Regions from separate parts of the Anaerobacillus sp. QJM3NY_17 genome, predicted to be linked through region 3. Evidence: a T-box and tRNA genes for the amino acid it is inferred to sense, from the RefSeq annotation. Region 3 holds a T-box; the other regions hold tRNA genes.
The links. The T-box of region 3 lies ahead of ileS (isoleucine--tRNA ligase). A T-box ahead of a tRNA ligase gene usually reads a tRNA of that ligase, here a tRNA-Ile.
Positions count from the first base shown of each region.

Region 1: it encodes a tRNA-Ile, which carries the amino acid that the T-box ahead of ileS (isoleucine--tRNA ligase) is inferred to sense. The anticodon was not compared.
Region 2: it encodes a tRNA-Ile, which carries the amino acid that the T-box ahead of ileS (isoleucine--tRNA ligase) is inferred to sense. The anticodon was not compared.

Region 1 is NZ_CM149685.1:299,299-304,468, reverse strand. It holds rRNA gene AC0VYV_RS01705 (23S ribosomal RNA) at 1-2,088, opposite strand, end outside; tRNA gene AC0VYV_RS01700 (tRNA-Ala) at 2,236-2,311, opposite strand; tRNA gene AC0VYV_RS01695 (tRNA-Ile) at 2,323-2,399, opposite strand; rRNA gene AC0VYV_RS01690 (16S ribosomal RNA) at 2,575-4,126, opposite strand; gene AC0VYV_RS01685 (NCS2 family permease) at 4,768-5,170, opposite strand, start outside.
Region 2 is NZ_CM149685.1:115,281-120,450, reverse strand. It holds rRNA gene AC0VYV_RS00610 (23S ribosomal RNA) at 1-1,141, opposite strand, end outside; tRNA gene AC0VYV_RS00605 (tRNA-Ala) at 1,363-1,438, opposite strand; tRNA gene AC0VYV_RS00600 (tRNA-Ile) at 1,495-1,571, opposite strand; rRNA gene AC0VYV_RS00595 (16S ribosomal RNA) at 1,682-3,233, opposite strand; gene lysS (lysine--tRNA ligase) at 3,549-5,042, opposite strand.
Region 3 is NZ_CM149685.1:1,786,880-1,792,049, forward strand. It holds gene AC0VYV_RS09585 (YggT family protein) at 1-110, shown strand, start outside; gene AC0VYV_RS09590 (YlmH family RNA-binding protein) at 110-883, shown strand; gene AC0VYV_RS09595 (DivIVA domain-containing protein) at 975-1,487, shown strand; T-box leader at 1,562-1,771, shown strand; gene ileS (isoleucine--tRNA ligase) at 1,881-4,637, shown strand; gene lspA (signal peptidase II) at 4,772-5,170, shown strand, end outside.

The DNA.
Region 1 (5,170 bases), 1.5 Mb from region 3:
TCCGTCCTGTCGCGGGTAACCTGCATCTTCACAGGTACTATAATTTCACCGGGTCTCTCGTTGAGACAGTATCCAAGTCGTTGCACCTTTCGTGCGGGTCGGAACTTACCCGACAAGGAATTTCGCTACCTTAGGACCGTTATAGTTACGGCCGCCGTTTACTGGGGCTTCGATTCAGAGCTTCTCCCGTAAGGGATAACCCCTCCTCTTAACCTTCCAGCACCGGGCAGGTGTCAGCCCCTATACTTCGCCTTACGGCTTTGCAGAGACCTGTGTTTTTGCTAAACAGTCGCTTGGATCTTTTCACTGCGGCTCCCCTGGGCTATAAACCCGAGGAAGCACCCCTTCTCCCGAAGTTACGGGGTCATTTTGCCGAGTTCCTTAACGAGAGTTCTCCCGATCGTCTTAGGATTCTCTCCTCGCCTACCTGTGTCGGTTTGCGGTACGGGCACCTTTTTCCTCACTAGAGGCTTTTCTTGGCAGCGTAGAATCAAGGACTTCGGTACTAAATTTCCCTCGCCATCACGACTCAGCCTTCATGGTGAACGGATTTGCCTATTCACCAGCCTAATCGCTTGGACGCGCATTTCCAGCAGCGCGCTCTCCCTATCTTTCTGCGTCCCCCCGTCGTTCAAACGGAAAGGAGGTGGTACAGGAATATCAACCTGTTATCCATCGCCTACGCCTTTCGGCCTCGGCTTAGGTCCCGACTAACCCTGAGCGGACGAGCCTTCCTCAGGAAACCTTGGGCTTTCGACGGACAAGATTCTCACTTGTCTTTCGCTACTCATACCGGCATTCTCACTTCTAAGCGCTCCACCAGTCCTTTCGGTCTGACTTCACAGCCCTTAGAACGCTCTCCTACCATTGTCGTAAGACAATCCACAGCTTCGGTGATACGTTTAGCCCCGGTACATTTTCGGCGCAGCGTCACTCGACCAGTGAGCTATTACGCACTCTTTAAATGATGGCTGCTTCTAAGCCAACATCCTGGTTGTCTAAGCAACGCCACATCCTTTTCCACTTAACGTATACTTTGGGACCTTAGCTGGTGGTCTGGGCTGTTTCCCTCTCGACTACGGATCTTATCACTCGCAGTCTGACTCCCGCGGATAAATCGTTGGCATTCGGAGTTTGACTGGATTCGGTAATCCGGTAAGGACCCCTAGTCCAATCAGTGCTCTACCTCCAAGATTCTTGCCGCGAGGCTAGCCCTAAAGCTATTTCGGAGAGAACCAGCTATCTCCAGGTTCGATTGGCATTTCACCGCTACCCACACCTCATCCCCGCATTTTTCAACATGCGTGGGTTCGGGCCTCCATTCAGTGTTACCTGAACTTCACCCTGGACATGGGTAGATCACCTGGTTTCGGGTCTACGACCACGTACTATTTCGCCCTATTCAGACTCGCTTTCGCTGCGGCTCCGCCTTCTCAGCTTAACCTTGCACGGGATCGTAACTCGCCGGTTCATTCTACAAAAGGCACGCTGTCACCCATTAACGGGCTCCAACTAGTTGTAGGCACACGGTTTCAGGTTCTTTTTCACTCCCCTTCCGGGGTGCTTTTCACCTTTCCCTCACGGTACTGGTTCACTATCGGTCACTAGAGAGTATTTAGCCTTGGGAGATGGTCCTCCCGGATTCCGACGGGGTTTCACGTGTCCCGCCGTACTCAGGATCCGTCTCGGAGGGCATCGGATTTTGACTACAGGATTGTTACCTTCTCTGATGGACCTTTCCAGGTCGCTTCGTCTATCCGTGCCTTTGTAACTCCAAAGAGACGTCCTACAACCCCAGAGGGCAAGCCCTCTGGTTTGGGCTGATTCCGTTTCGCTCGCCGCTACTCAGGAAATCGCGTTTGCTTTCTCTTCCTCCGGGTAATGAGATGTTTCAGTTCCCCGGGTCTGCCTTCCATTCCCTATGTATTCAGAAATGGATACCATCCTATTAAAGATGGTGGGTTCCCCCATTCGGAAATCTCCGGATCAAAGCGTACTTACAGCTCCCCGAAGCATATCGGTGTTCGTCCCGTCCTTCTTAGGCTTCTAGTGCCAAGGCATCCACCGTGCGCCCTTAGTAGCTTAACCTTCGATTTGTTAGGCATTGCTGCCATAACGCATCAGTTATTACTAAGTTATTGCATAAAAATAATTATTGGATGTCGTTGTTTGTGCTATCTAGTTTTCAAGGAACAAGTCTACTATTTGATTAGTATTAATCATTAGTAGATGTGTTGGTGGAGCCTAGCGGGATCGAACCGCTGACCTCCTGCGTGCAAGGCAGGCGCTCTCCCAGCTGAGCTAAGGCCCCAGGATCTTTTATGGTGGGCCTGAGTGGACTCGAACCACCGACCTCACGCTTATCAGGCGTGCGCTCTAACCAGCTGAGCTACAGGCCCACAAAAGAAAAGTAAATACCCCGACATAGCCATTAGCCGGAGGTGTTTCTTAAAAGAGACTTGCTCTTCTTCAAAACTTACCTTTTCAGTTGAAAGAAGTAAATCATTCTTTCAAAACTAAACGAAACGCTCATGTAAGGTTGGTAACGTAAGTTACCTTCGTAATTCTCCATAGAAAGGAGGTGATCCAGCCGCACCTTCCGATACGGCTACCTTGTTACGACTTCACCCCAATCATTTGTCCCACCTTCGGCGGCTGGCTCCATAAAGGTTACCCCACCGACTTCGGGTGTTACAAACTCTCGTGGTGTGACGGGCGGTGTGTACAAGGCCCGGGAACGTATTCACCGCGGCATGCTGATCCACGATTACTAGCAATTCCGGCTTCATGCAGGCGAGTTGCAGCCTGCAATCCGAACTGAGAACGGCTTTATGGGATTCGCTTCACCTCGCGGTGTTGCTGCCCTTTGTACCGTCCATTGTAGCACGTGTGTAGCCCAGGTCATAAGGGGCATGATGATTTGACGTCATCCCCACCTTCCTCCGGTTTGTCACCGGCAGTCACCTTAGAGTGCCCAACTAAATGCTGGCAACTAAGATCAAGGGTTGCGCTCGTTGCGGGACTTAACCCAACATCTCACGACACGAGCTGACGACAACCATGCACCACCTGTCACTCTGTCCCCCGAAGGGGAACGTCCTGTCTCCAGGATTGTCAGAGGATGTCAAGACCTGGTAAGGTTCTTCGCGTTGCTTCGAATTAAACCACATGCTCCACTGCTTGTGCGGGCCCCCGTCAATTCCTTTGAGTTTCAACCTTGCGGTCGTACTCCCCAGGCGGAGTGCTTAATGTGTTAACTTCAGCACTGAGGGTGGAACCCCCCAACACCTAGCACTCATCGTTTACGGCGTGGACTACCAGGGTATCTAATCCTGTTTGCTCCCCACGCTTTCGCGCCTCAGCGTCAGTTACAGACCAGAGAGCCGCCTTCGCCACTGGTGTTCCTCCACATATCTACGCATTTCACCGCTACACGTGGAATTCCACTCTCCTCTTCTGCACTCAAGTCCTCCAGTTTCCAATGACCCTCCACGGTTGAGCCGTGGGCTTTCACATCAGACTTAAAAGACCGCCTGCGCGCGCTTTACGCCCAATAATTCCGGACAACGCTTGCCACCTACGTATTACCGCGGCTGCTGGCACGTAGTTAGCCGTGGCTTTCTGGTTAGGTACCGTCAAGGTACCGCCCTATTCGAACGGTACTTGTTCTTCCCTAACAACAGAGCTTTACGACCCGAAGGCCTTCGTCACTCACGCGGCGTTGCTCCGTCAGACTTTCGTCCATTGCGGAAGATTCCCTACTGCTGCCTCCCGTAGGAGTCTGGGCCGTGTCTCAGTCCCAGTGTGGCCGATCACCCTCTCAGGTCGGCTACGCATCGTCGCCTTGGTAAGCCATTACCTTACCAACTAGCTAATGCGCCGCGGGCCCATCCTGCAGTGTTAGCTCGAAAGCCAACTTTCAACATTGCACCATGCGGTGCGATGTATTACCCGGTATTAGCTCCGGTTTCCCGGAGTTATCCCAGTCTGCAGGGTAGGTTGCCCACGTGTTACTCACCCGTCCGCCGCTAAGATCAGGGAGCAAGCTCCCATCTCTTCGCTCGACTTGCATGTATTAGGCACGCCGCCAGCGTTCGTCCTGAGCCAGGATCAAACTCTCCGATAGAAAGCTTAATCTAGCTTTAAAACAATGTTTTGTTTCCGTAGAAACAACTACTTACATGGCGTTTCGTTCAGTTTTCAAAGATCGATTTGTTTCTTTCGTTGTCGTTTTCAGCGACCCAACTAATATACCATGTTGTTTCGTTTGATGTCAACAACTAATTTGAAATGTTTTATTTAGTGTTACCTGCTTGTTTTAGCGGCAACGTTATTTATAATACATGAAGTGCGAAATGATGTCAATCACTTTTTTTCATGCGTTTGTTGTTGTTTTCTTAACAACGTTCTCTACTTTATCAGTAAAGAATGATATGGTCAATAGTATTTTTCAAATTAATTAAATCAATATGACATAGCTTGCTTAGAGAGACACATTATTATTAGTAGATATTCAAGTCTAATTGACGCCCTTTAATGAAGCTTCTTTTTAACGGAGATTATGAAGAACTATGTTTAAGGTTAAACAAACGTTTAATTAACCTTTTAGCCAATAAAATGAATTTCCTCGTCTCACTCTACTTTAGCAACAGAAAAGTACTATCTCACTTCAATTACGAAATTTGTTCTCACCTTAATAATGGAACAAACCGAAGAGTATCGCTACATAACAAAAAGCAGCCGATTTCTCGACTGCTCCAAAACGAACTATGCTAAAAACACGAAATATGCGATAAATACAAAGAACAAACCATACATGATTGGATGAATATTCTTCCCCTCACCTTTTACGACCATAGTGATCGGGTACATTACAAATCCTAACGCAATCCCTGTTGCAATACTGTATGTTAATGGCATTGCAACAATTGTTAAGAATGCTGGAACCGCAATCTCAAATCGTTTCCACTCAATGTTACCGAGTACGCTCACCATCAGGACACCGACTATAATCAAGACTGGTGCTGTAACTGAAGGTGTGACCACTGCTAGTAACGGAGAGAAGAATAGTGCTAACAAGAAAAATCCTGCTGTTACAACAGATGTAAAACCAGTTCGACCACCTGCCGCTACTCCTGATGAAGATTCAATGTAGGCTGTAGTTGTTGAC
Region 2 (5,170 bases), 1.7 Mb from region 3:
TATTACGCACTCTTTAAATGATGGCTGCTTCTAAGCCAACATCCTGGTTGTCTAAGCAACGCCACATCCTTTTCCACTTAACGTATACTTTGGGACCTTAGCTGGTGGTCTGGGCTGTTTCCCTCTCGACTACGGATCTTATCACTCGCAGTCTGACTCCCGCGGATAAATCGTTGGCATTCGGAGTTTGACTGGATTCGGTAATCCGGTAAGGACCCCTAGTCCAATCAGTGCTCTACCTCCAAGATTCTTGCCGCGAGGCTAGCCCTAAAGCTATTTCGGAGAGAACCAGCTATCTCCAGGTTCGATTGGCATTTCACCGCTACCCACACCTCATCCCCGCATTTTTCAACATGCGTGGGTTCGGGCCTCCATTCAGTGTTACCTGAACTTCACCCTGGACATGGGTAGATCACCTGGTTTCGGGTCTACGACCACGTACTATTTCGCCCTATTCAGACTCGCTTTCGCTGCGGCTCCGCCTTCTCAGCTTAACCTTGCACGGGATCGTAACTCGCCGGTTCATTCTACAAAAGGCACGCTGTCACCCATTAACGGGCTCCAACTAGTTGTAGGCACACGGTTTCAGGTTCTTTTTCACTCCCCTTCCGGGGTGCTTTTCACCTTTCCCTCACGGTACTGGTTCACTATCGGTCACTAGAGAGTATTTAGCCTTGGGAGATGGTCCTCCCGGATTCCGACGGGGTTTCACGTGTCCCGCCGTACTCAGGATCCGTCTCGGAGGGCATCGGATTTTGACTACAGGATTGTTACCTTCTCTGATGGACCTTTCCAGGTCGCTTCGTCTATCCGTGCCTTTGTAACTCCAAAGAGACGTCCTACAACCCCAGAGGGCAAGCCCTCTGGTTTGGGCTGATTCCGTTTCGCTCGCCGCTACTCAGGAAATCGCGTTTGCTTTCTCTTCCTCCGGGTAATGAGATGTTTCAGTTCCCCGGGTCTGCCTTCCATTCCCTATGTATTCAGAAATGGATACCATCCTATTAAAGATGGTGGGTTCCCCCATTCGGAAATCTCCGGATCAAAGCGTACTTACAGCTCCCCGAAGCATATCGGTGTTCGTCCCGTCCTTCTTAGGCTTCTAGTGCCAAGGCATCCACCGTGCGCCCTTAGTAGCTTAACCTTCGATTTGTTAGGCATTGCTGCCATAACGCATCAGTTATTACTAAGTTATTGCATAAAAAATAATTATTGGATGTCGTTGTTTGTGCTATCTAGTTTTCAAGGAACAAGGCTACTACTTGAATCCACTTTTATGCTGCCTTGCACCGAGGAAGCCAACATCGTTAGCGTTACTCGAAGACGCAGGTGCATATTTGTTTCATTTCATTATAGTAGATGTGTTGGTGGAGCCTAGCGGGATCGAACCGCTGACCTCCTGCGTGCAAGGCAGGCGCTCTCCCAGCTGAGCTAAGGCCCCAAATGATCCAAATGGCATTCAACCAAGAGGAATAAATCGAATCAACAAAACTTTTATGGTGGGCCTGAGTGGACTCGAACCACCGACCTCACGCTTATCAGGCGTGCGCTCTAACCAGCTGAGCTACAGGCCCATAAAGGCTTGTTAACTATATTTAATTGAAAGAATAAATCATTCTTTCAAAACTAAACGAAACGCTCATGTAAGGTTGGTAACGTAAGTTACCTTCGTAATTCTCCATAGAAAGGAGGTGATCCAGCCGCACCTTCCGATACGGCTACCTTGTTACGACTTCACCCCAATCATTTGTCCCACCTTCGGCGGCTGGCTCCATAAAGGTTACCCCACCGACTTCGGGTGTTACAAACTCTCGTGGTGTGACGGGCGGTGTGTACAAGGCCCGGGAACGTATTCACCGCGGCATGCTGATCCGCGATTACTAGCAATTCCGGCTTCATGCAGGCGAGTTGCAGCCTGCAATCCGAACTGAGAACGGCTTTATGGGATTCGCTTCACCTCGCGGTGTTGCTGCCCTTTGTACCGTCCATTGTAGCACGTGTGTAGCCCAGGTCATAAGGGGCATGATGATTTGACGTCATCCCCACCTTCCTCCGGTTTGTCACCGGCAGTCACCTTAGAGTGCCCAACTAAATGCTGGCAACTAAGATCAAGGGTTGCGCTCGTTGCGGGACTTAACCCAACATCTCACGACACGAGCTGACGACAACCATGCACCACCTGTCACTCTGTCCCCCGAAGGGGAACGTCCTGTCTCCAGGATTGTCAGAGGATGTCAAGACCTGGTAAGGTTCTTCGCGTTGCTTCGAATTAAACCACATGCTCCACTGCTTGTGCGGGCCCCCGTCAATTCCTTTGAGTTTCAACCTTGCGGTCGTACTCCCCAGGCGGAGTGCTTAATGTGTTAACTTCAGCACTGAGGGTGGAACCCCCCAACACCTAGCACTCATCGTTTACGGCGTGGACTACCAGGGTATCTAATCCTGTTTGCTCCCCACGCTTTCGCGCCTCAGCGTCAGTTACAGACCAGAGAGCCGCCTTCGCCACTGGTGTTCCTCCACATATCTACGCATTTCACCGCTACACGTGGAATTCCACTCTCCTCTTCTGCACTCAAGTCCTCCAGTTTCCAATGACCCTCCACGGTTGAGCCGTGGGCTTTCACATCAGACTTAAAAGACCGCCTGCGCGCGCTTTACGCCCAATAATTCCGGACAACGCTTGCCACCTACGTATTACCGCGGCTGCTGGCACGTAGTTAGCCGTGGCTTTCTGGTTAGGTACCGTCAAGGTACCGCCCTATTCGAACGGTACTTGTTCTTCCCTAACAACAGAGCTTTACGACCCGAAGGCCTTCGTCACTCACGCGGCGTTGCTCCGTCAGACTTTCGTCCATTGCGGAAGATTCCCTACTGCTGCCTCCCGTAGGAGTCTGGGCCGTGTCTCAGTCCCAGTGTGGCCGATCACCCTCTCAGGTCGGCTACGCATCGTCGCCTTGGTAAGCCATTACCTTACCAACTAGCTAATGCGCCGCGGGCCCATCCTGCAGTGTTAGCTCGAAAGCCAACTTTCAACATTGCACCATGCGGTGCGATGTATTACCCGGTATTAGCTCCGGTTTCCCGGAGTTATCCCAGTCTGCAGGGCAGGTTGCCCACGTGTTACTCACCCGTCCGCCGCTAAGATCAAGGAGCAAGCTCCCATCTCTTCGCTCGACTTGCATGTATTAGGCACGCCGCCAGCGTTCGTCCTGAGCCAGGATCAAACTCTCCGATAGAAAGCTTAATCTAGCTTTAAAACAATGTTTTGCTTCCGTAGAAACAACTACTTACATGGCGTTTCGTTCAGTTTTCAAAGATCAATTTGTTTCTTTCAATGTCGTTTTCAGCGACTTTATTAATATACCATATTAACTAAATCAATGTCAACAACTTTATTGAAATTCTTTTCGGCGTCAACCGCGTTGTTGCGGCGACCTATATAACTATATCAGGGTTACTTTAGATACGCAACCCCTTTTTTGAATTCTTTTTAGAAAAACTAAAAAGAATGAAGTTCGATAAACGAACTTCATTCTAAAGGCTTTTACCTTCTATCGTTCCGTATTTCTCATTTGAGGGAATAGAAGAACATCTCTAATAGAAGGAGAATTTGTTAGAAGCATTACAAGCCGATCAATTCCAATACCTAAACCACCGGTTGGTGGTAAACCGTACTCAAGAGCTTCGATAAAGTCATGGTCCATCATGTGGGCCTCGTCATTACCTTGCTCTCTCTCCACAAGCTGCGCTTCAAACCGTTCTCTTTGATCAATTGGATCATTAAGCTCAGTAAATGCGTTGGCGTGTTCACGAGCTACGATAAACAACTCAAAACGATCTGTGAAACGGCCATCTTCAGGATTTTTCTTAGCTAGAGGCGAAATAGCCACCGGATGTCCATATACAAAAGTAGGTTGAATGAGCGTTTCTTCAACTTTCTGTTCAAAGAATTCATTTACGACATGTCCGAATTCCATTGTCTCTTTGATTTCGACACCATGTTCCTTAGCGATACTGCGCGCTTCTTCATCCGTCATCTCTTTCCAGAAGTCGACACCTGTTGCTTCTTTAACAGCCTCAACCATATGCACTCTTTTCCACTCTGGTTCGAGGTTAATCTCATAATCACCGTACTGAATCATTGTAGAGCCTGTTACCTCTTTAGCGATGTGAGCAACCATTTGCTCTGTTAAGGACATGACGTCTTTATAATCCGCATAAGCTTCGTATAACTCAAGCATTGTGAATTCAGGATTGTGTCGTGTAGAAACACCTTCATTTCGGAAAACTCTTCCGATTTCATATACACGCTCCATGCCACCTACAATCAATCGCTTTAGATGTAGTTCAATGGCAATACGCATATAAAGCTCCATATCAAGAGCATTGTGGTGTGTAACGAAAGGACGTGCTGATGCGCCGCCAGGAATAGAGTGCATCATTGGTGTTTCAACTTCTAGGAAACCCTGGTCATCAAGATAACGTCTCATCGATTGGATGATGCGACTTCTTGCGATGAACGTTTCTTTAGAGTCAGGACTCATTATTAAATCAAGATAACGCTGACGGTAGCGTTGTTCTACATCTTTCAAACCATGGAATTTGTCTGGCAATGGACGTAGTGATTTTGAAAGCAAATGAAGGTCACTCACTTTAACAGAGAGTTCTCCGACTTTTGTTTTGAACGCTTCACCACTTACACCAATGATATCTCCAATATCCATTGAGTCAAAAAGATCATACTGCTCATCTCCAACAGTGTCTTTACGAACATAAAGCTGAATTTGACCAGTTAAATCTTGAATATGCGCGAATCCTGCTTTTCCTTTTCCGCGTTTAGTCATAATTCTTCCAGCTAAGGATACTGCCTTGCTTTGTTCAGCTAATTCTTCCTTTGAAAAAGAATCGAACTCTTCTAGCATTTTGCTAGCTGAGTGAGAACGATCAAACCGATGTCCGAATGGATCAATATTATTCTCTTTCAGAACGTCAAGCTTTTCTCTTCTTACTTTAAGAAGGTCATTCAGTTCAAGCTCCTGACTCATCTCTATCACTCCTGTCAAATCTATGTTTATCCCGCTATAACTTTATCGGAAAGCATCATGAATAGCAAGCATTCACTTATATAAAACTTATGACAAACGCGCCGGGTGTATCATGGCAAAGGTGAAGC
Region 3 (5,170 bases):
AGATTATTCCTCCAATCGGTGGAATGCTTGATATTTCTCCGATCGTAGCCATTTTCGCACTTCAGTTTGTGCAATATGGAATTATTGCGGTCTTTAGATTCATAGGCTAATGTCTATTTACGAACACTATCGTCCAGAAGAAAGAACATTTGTCGATCGCGTTTTACAATGGCAGGATGAGGTTCAAGAAAGGTATGCTCCCAGGTTAACCGATTTTCTTGATCCAAGAGAACAGGATATGGTGAGGCAAATCATTGGAAATCACTCTGACGTGGGCGTGTTTTTTTCGGGTGGAGTTGAAGGGTCTGAGCGTCAGAGGGCTCTTCTTGTTCCTCCTTACTTTGAACCAACAACGGAAGATTTCGAGATAATCGCTTTTGAAATTACATATCCAGCCAAATTCGTATCACTTACTCATCCAGATTTGCTTGGGGCAATGATGGGTCTTGGAATTAAGCGTGAGAAGTTTGGAGATATCCTTGTGCAGGATAGTGCTGCGCATTTAATCGTAGCGAAGGAAATTGCTGATTTCGTGAAAATGAATTTAACACATGCAGGGAAAGCGTCCATATCTCCTAACGAAATTCCATTAACGAGCGTAAGCGTCGAAGAAGCTTCCTGGCAGGAGCAGTCAGGCACAGTAACAAGCCTTCGTTTGGATACGGTACTTGCTGAAGTATACAATCTATCACGAGGTAAGGTTGCTCCGATGATTGAACATGATCGAGCGAAATTAAATTGGAAGATCGTCAGTCAACCTTCTGCTGAAGTGAAAGAGGGAGACTATTTATCGTTACGAGGTTCAGGTAGAAGTAAGATTATTTCTGTTGATGGCAAAACAAAGCGGGATAAATGGCGAATTACGTATCAAATTCGTAAATAGTTTGTCATAAATAGAAGGAATATCCAAATGATTGTCGAAATACGAGTAAGCCGGGTATATGAAAAAAGAGAGTAAATCGGAGGTGGCTGAATTGCCTTTAACACCATTAGATATTCATAACAAAGAATTTACACGCGGATTCCGCGGTTATGATGAAGATGAGGTCAATGAGTTTCTTGATCAGGTAATCAAAGATTATGAAACGGTAATCAGAGAAAAGAAAGAATTGAATGAGAGAGTGAAGCTTCTAGAAGAACGACTTGGGCACTTCTCAAACCTTGAAGAAACGTTAAATAAGTCGATCCTAGTAGCACAAGAGTCAGCGGAAGAAGTGAGACAAAACGCTAAGAAAGAATCCCAGCTCATCGTAAAAGAAGCTGAGAAAAATGCCGACCGCATTATTAATGATTCGCTTGCTAAAGCGCGTAAAATCTCCATGGATAATGAAGAGCTGAAAAAACAAGCAGCGGTTTATCGCACGCGTTTTCGTATGCTAGTTGAAGCCCAGCTAGAGATGCTAAATAATGAAGACTGGGATGGCTTAGTGGCTCGATTTGATGAGGAAGAAGATCAGCAACAGGAGCAAATCGAAGAAAAAGCATAAAGCACTCATTTATTTTTTGTCATTTCCTTGACTTCTTATTTTTATTTACACTATACTTCTATTAATAGCAATAACGATCGACGAAGATGGGAAGAGTATCTGATTCTTACTTAACAAAGCGAGCCGGGAATGGTGTGAGCCGGTGTTAAGCAATCAGAGAAGATCGCCCCTGAGTCCCGTGCTGAACGATAAGTAAGCCTCGGCGAATCATTCACGTTACGAATGCAAAGTGAGCGCAAAGCTTAATTTGGGTGGTACCACGGGAAAACCTTCTCGTCCCTTTTCGGGGACGAGAAGGTTTTTTTATTTTGTAGCACACTTTGAAGAAACAACTCCCGAGTGGCTGAAGATCGTTACGGTTGTTGCTCGTTATAAGTTGAAGGAGGAAACCTCATGAGCTATAAAGAAACGCTCTTAATGCCAAAAACAAAATTTCCGATGAGAGGAAATTTACCGAATAAAGAGCCCGACATGCAAAAAGAATGGGCAAACATTAATCTCTATGAAAAAGTACAGGAAAGAACGAAGGACCGCCCCCTATTCGTCCTACATGATGGCCCTCCATATGCCAATGGTGACATCCATATGGGTCATGCAGAGAACAAAGTTTTAAAAGATATCATCGTTCGATATAAATCAATGAACGGTTTTAATGCTCCATATGTTCCTGGTTGGGATACGCACGGACTTCCAATCGAGCAGGCGTTAACGAAAAAAGGCGTCGATCGTAAGAAGTTAACGGTTGCTGAATTTAGAAAGAAATGTGAAGAATACGCATTAAAACAAGTTGATCGTCAGCGTGAACAATTCAAGCGACTTGGAGTTCGTGCTGATTGGGATAATCCATATATTACGCTTGATAAAGGCTATGAAGCACAGCAAATTAAAGTGTTCGGAGAAATGGCAAAACGCGGTTATATTTATAAAGATAAAAAAACCGTTTATTGGTCTCCGACATCTGAATCAGCATTAGCAGAAGCTGAGATCGAGTATCAAGATAAGCGCTCTGCATCGATTTACGTTGCGTTTGATGTAAAAGATGGAAAAGGTGTTCTTGATGGCGATGAGAAATTTATCATCTGGACAACAACACCGTGGACAATTCCTTCAAACCTTGCCATTGCGTTGAATGAGAAGTTTGAATACAGCGTCATTGAAGCGGATGGTACGAAATATGTTGTAGCAACAGAGCTTGTTGATCAATTAAAAGAAGAATTTGAGTGGAACAACGTAAGTGAAGTGAAGCGCGTAAAAGGTAGCGAACTTGAATACGTGACGGCTCAGCATCCAATCTACGATCGTGAATCTCTTGTGATCCTTGGTGACCACGTAACGCTTGACGCAGGTACAGGTTGCGTTCATACAGCCCCGGGACACGGTGAAGATGACTATATGATCGGAAGAAAGTATAAGCTAGACATCCTTTGCCCTGTAGATGAGAAAGGTGTTTTCACTGACGAAGCTCCTGGCTTTGAAGGTATGTTCTATGACAAAGCAAATAAACCAATTACTGAAAAACTTGAAGAAGTTGGCGCGCTAGTGAAGCTTACATTCTTCACTCACTCTTACCCACACGATTGGCGTACGAAGAAACCAATCATTTTCCGTGCAACAGAGCAGTGGTTTGCGTCGATCAAAGAGTTCCGCCCTGAACTTCTTCAAGCTGTAGCAGATGTGAAATGGTTCCCATCATGGGGTGAAATTCGCCTTCATAATATGGTGAAGGATCGTGAAGATTGGTGTATTTCTCGTCAACGTGCATGGGGCGTTCCAATCCCAGTGTTCTATGGCGAAAATAATGAGCCAATCATTACAGATGAGACAATTGCTCATGTATCAGAATTGTTCCGTAAGCATGGATCAAACATTTGGTTTGAGTGGGATGCAAAAGAACTTCTACCTGAAGGATTTACTTCAGAGCATAGTCCAAACGGTGAATTCCGCAAAGAAATGGATATCATGGATGTTTGGTTTGACTCAGGTTCTTCTCACCAAGCTGTTCTGGAAGAAAGAAGCGACCTTGCAAGACCTGCTGATTTGTATCTAGAAGGTTCTGATCAGTACCGTGGCTGGTTTAACTCGTCCCTTTCAACAGCTGTAGCCGTAACAGGGAAAGCACCTTATAAAGCGGTTCTCAGTCATGGATTTATTCTTGACGGTGAAGGAAAGAAAATGAGTAAGTCACTTGGAAATACAATGGTACCGAATGATGTTATGAAACAATTGGGTGCGGATATTCTTCGTCTATGGGTATCATCGGCGGATTATCAAGCTGACGTTCGCGTATCGAATGATATTTTAAAACAAGTAGCTGAAGTGTACCGAAAGATTCGCAACACGTTCCGCTTTATGCTTGGGAACCTTGAAGGATTTGACCCAACAGAGCATCAAGTGGCGTATAAGGATTTAGGTGAACTTGATCAGTATATGCTTGTGAAGCTAAATAATCTCGTATCGAAAGTGAAAAAAGCTTATGATGAGTATCAGTTCTTAACGGTTTATAATACGATCCATAACTTCTTTACAATTGAAATGAGCTCGTTCTATCTCGATATCGCGAAAGACACGCTTTATATTGAACATGCAGATCACCCGAACCGTCGTGCGATCCAAACGGTTCTTTATCAGACAGCTGTTGCGCTTACGAAACTTCTTTCGCCTATCATTCCGCACACTGCTGAAGAAGTATGGCAGTTTGTCCCTGGTGAGAAGGAAGAGTATGTACAGCTTTCCGATATGCCAGAAGTGAAGAATTTTGAAGGTACAGCTGATCTTGAAGAAAAATGGGATCATGTGATGGAGCTTCGTGACGAAGTTCTAAAAGCACTAGAAGAAGCGCGTAACGAGAAGAAAATTGGTAAATCGTTAACCGCTCAGCTTCATATTTATGCTGATAATGGTACGAAGGATTTGCTTGAAGGCGTAGCAAATCTTGAGAAGCTCTTTATCGTATCAGGTGCTACAGTGGCCGGTACGAAGGCTGAAGCACCAGCAGAAGCGAAAGTATATGAAGAACTAGCGATCTCCGTTTCACCTGCTGAGGGAGAAACGTGTGAGCGCTGCTGGCAAGTGAAAAAAGACGTTGGCGCTAATAGCGAATACCCAACTCTTTGCGCTAGCTGTGCTGAAACAGTTAAAAATCATTACTAATTAATGAAATATATCGAAAAGACGCTTTGCGATGCGAAGCGTCTTTTCTTTGTTGTTAGCTCAGTTTCGATTGTCTGCTGAAGCAAGCTGTGCTAAACTTTCATAGGAAGTAACATTTGATCGGAGGAGCGCTCGTGTGGAAATATCTCATAGCCATAGGCATCATTGTTCTAGATCAGTGGACGAAATGGCTTGTTGTGAAGTACATGGAATATGGTGAAAACATTACATTAATCAATGATTTTCTTTATCTAACTTCTCATCGAAACCGGGGCGCCGCCTTCGGAATCCTTCAAGGACAGATGATTTTCTTTTATATCATTACCATTTTCGTCATTGGAGCGGTTATTTATTATATGAGACAATATAAACATAGCCGTTTCGTTAGCGTCACCCTAGCACTCATACTTGGTGGTGCAATAGGGAACTTTATAGATCGAGTCCTTCGTGGAGAAGTAGTAGATTTTGTGAACACATTTATCTTCTCTTATGATTTTCCGATCTTTAACGTTGCCGATGCCTCCCTTGTTGTA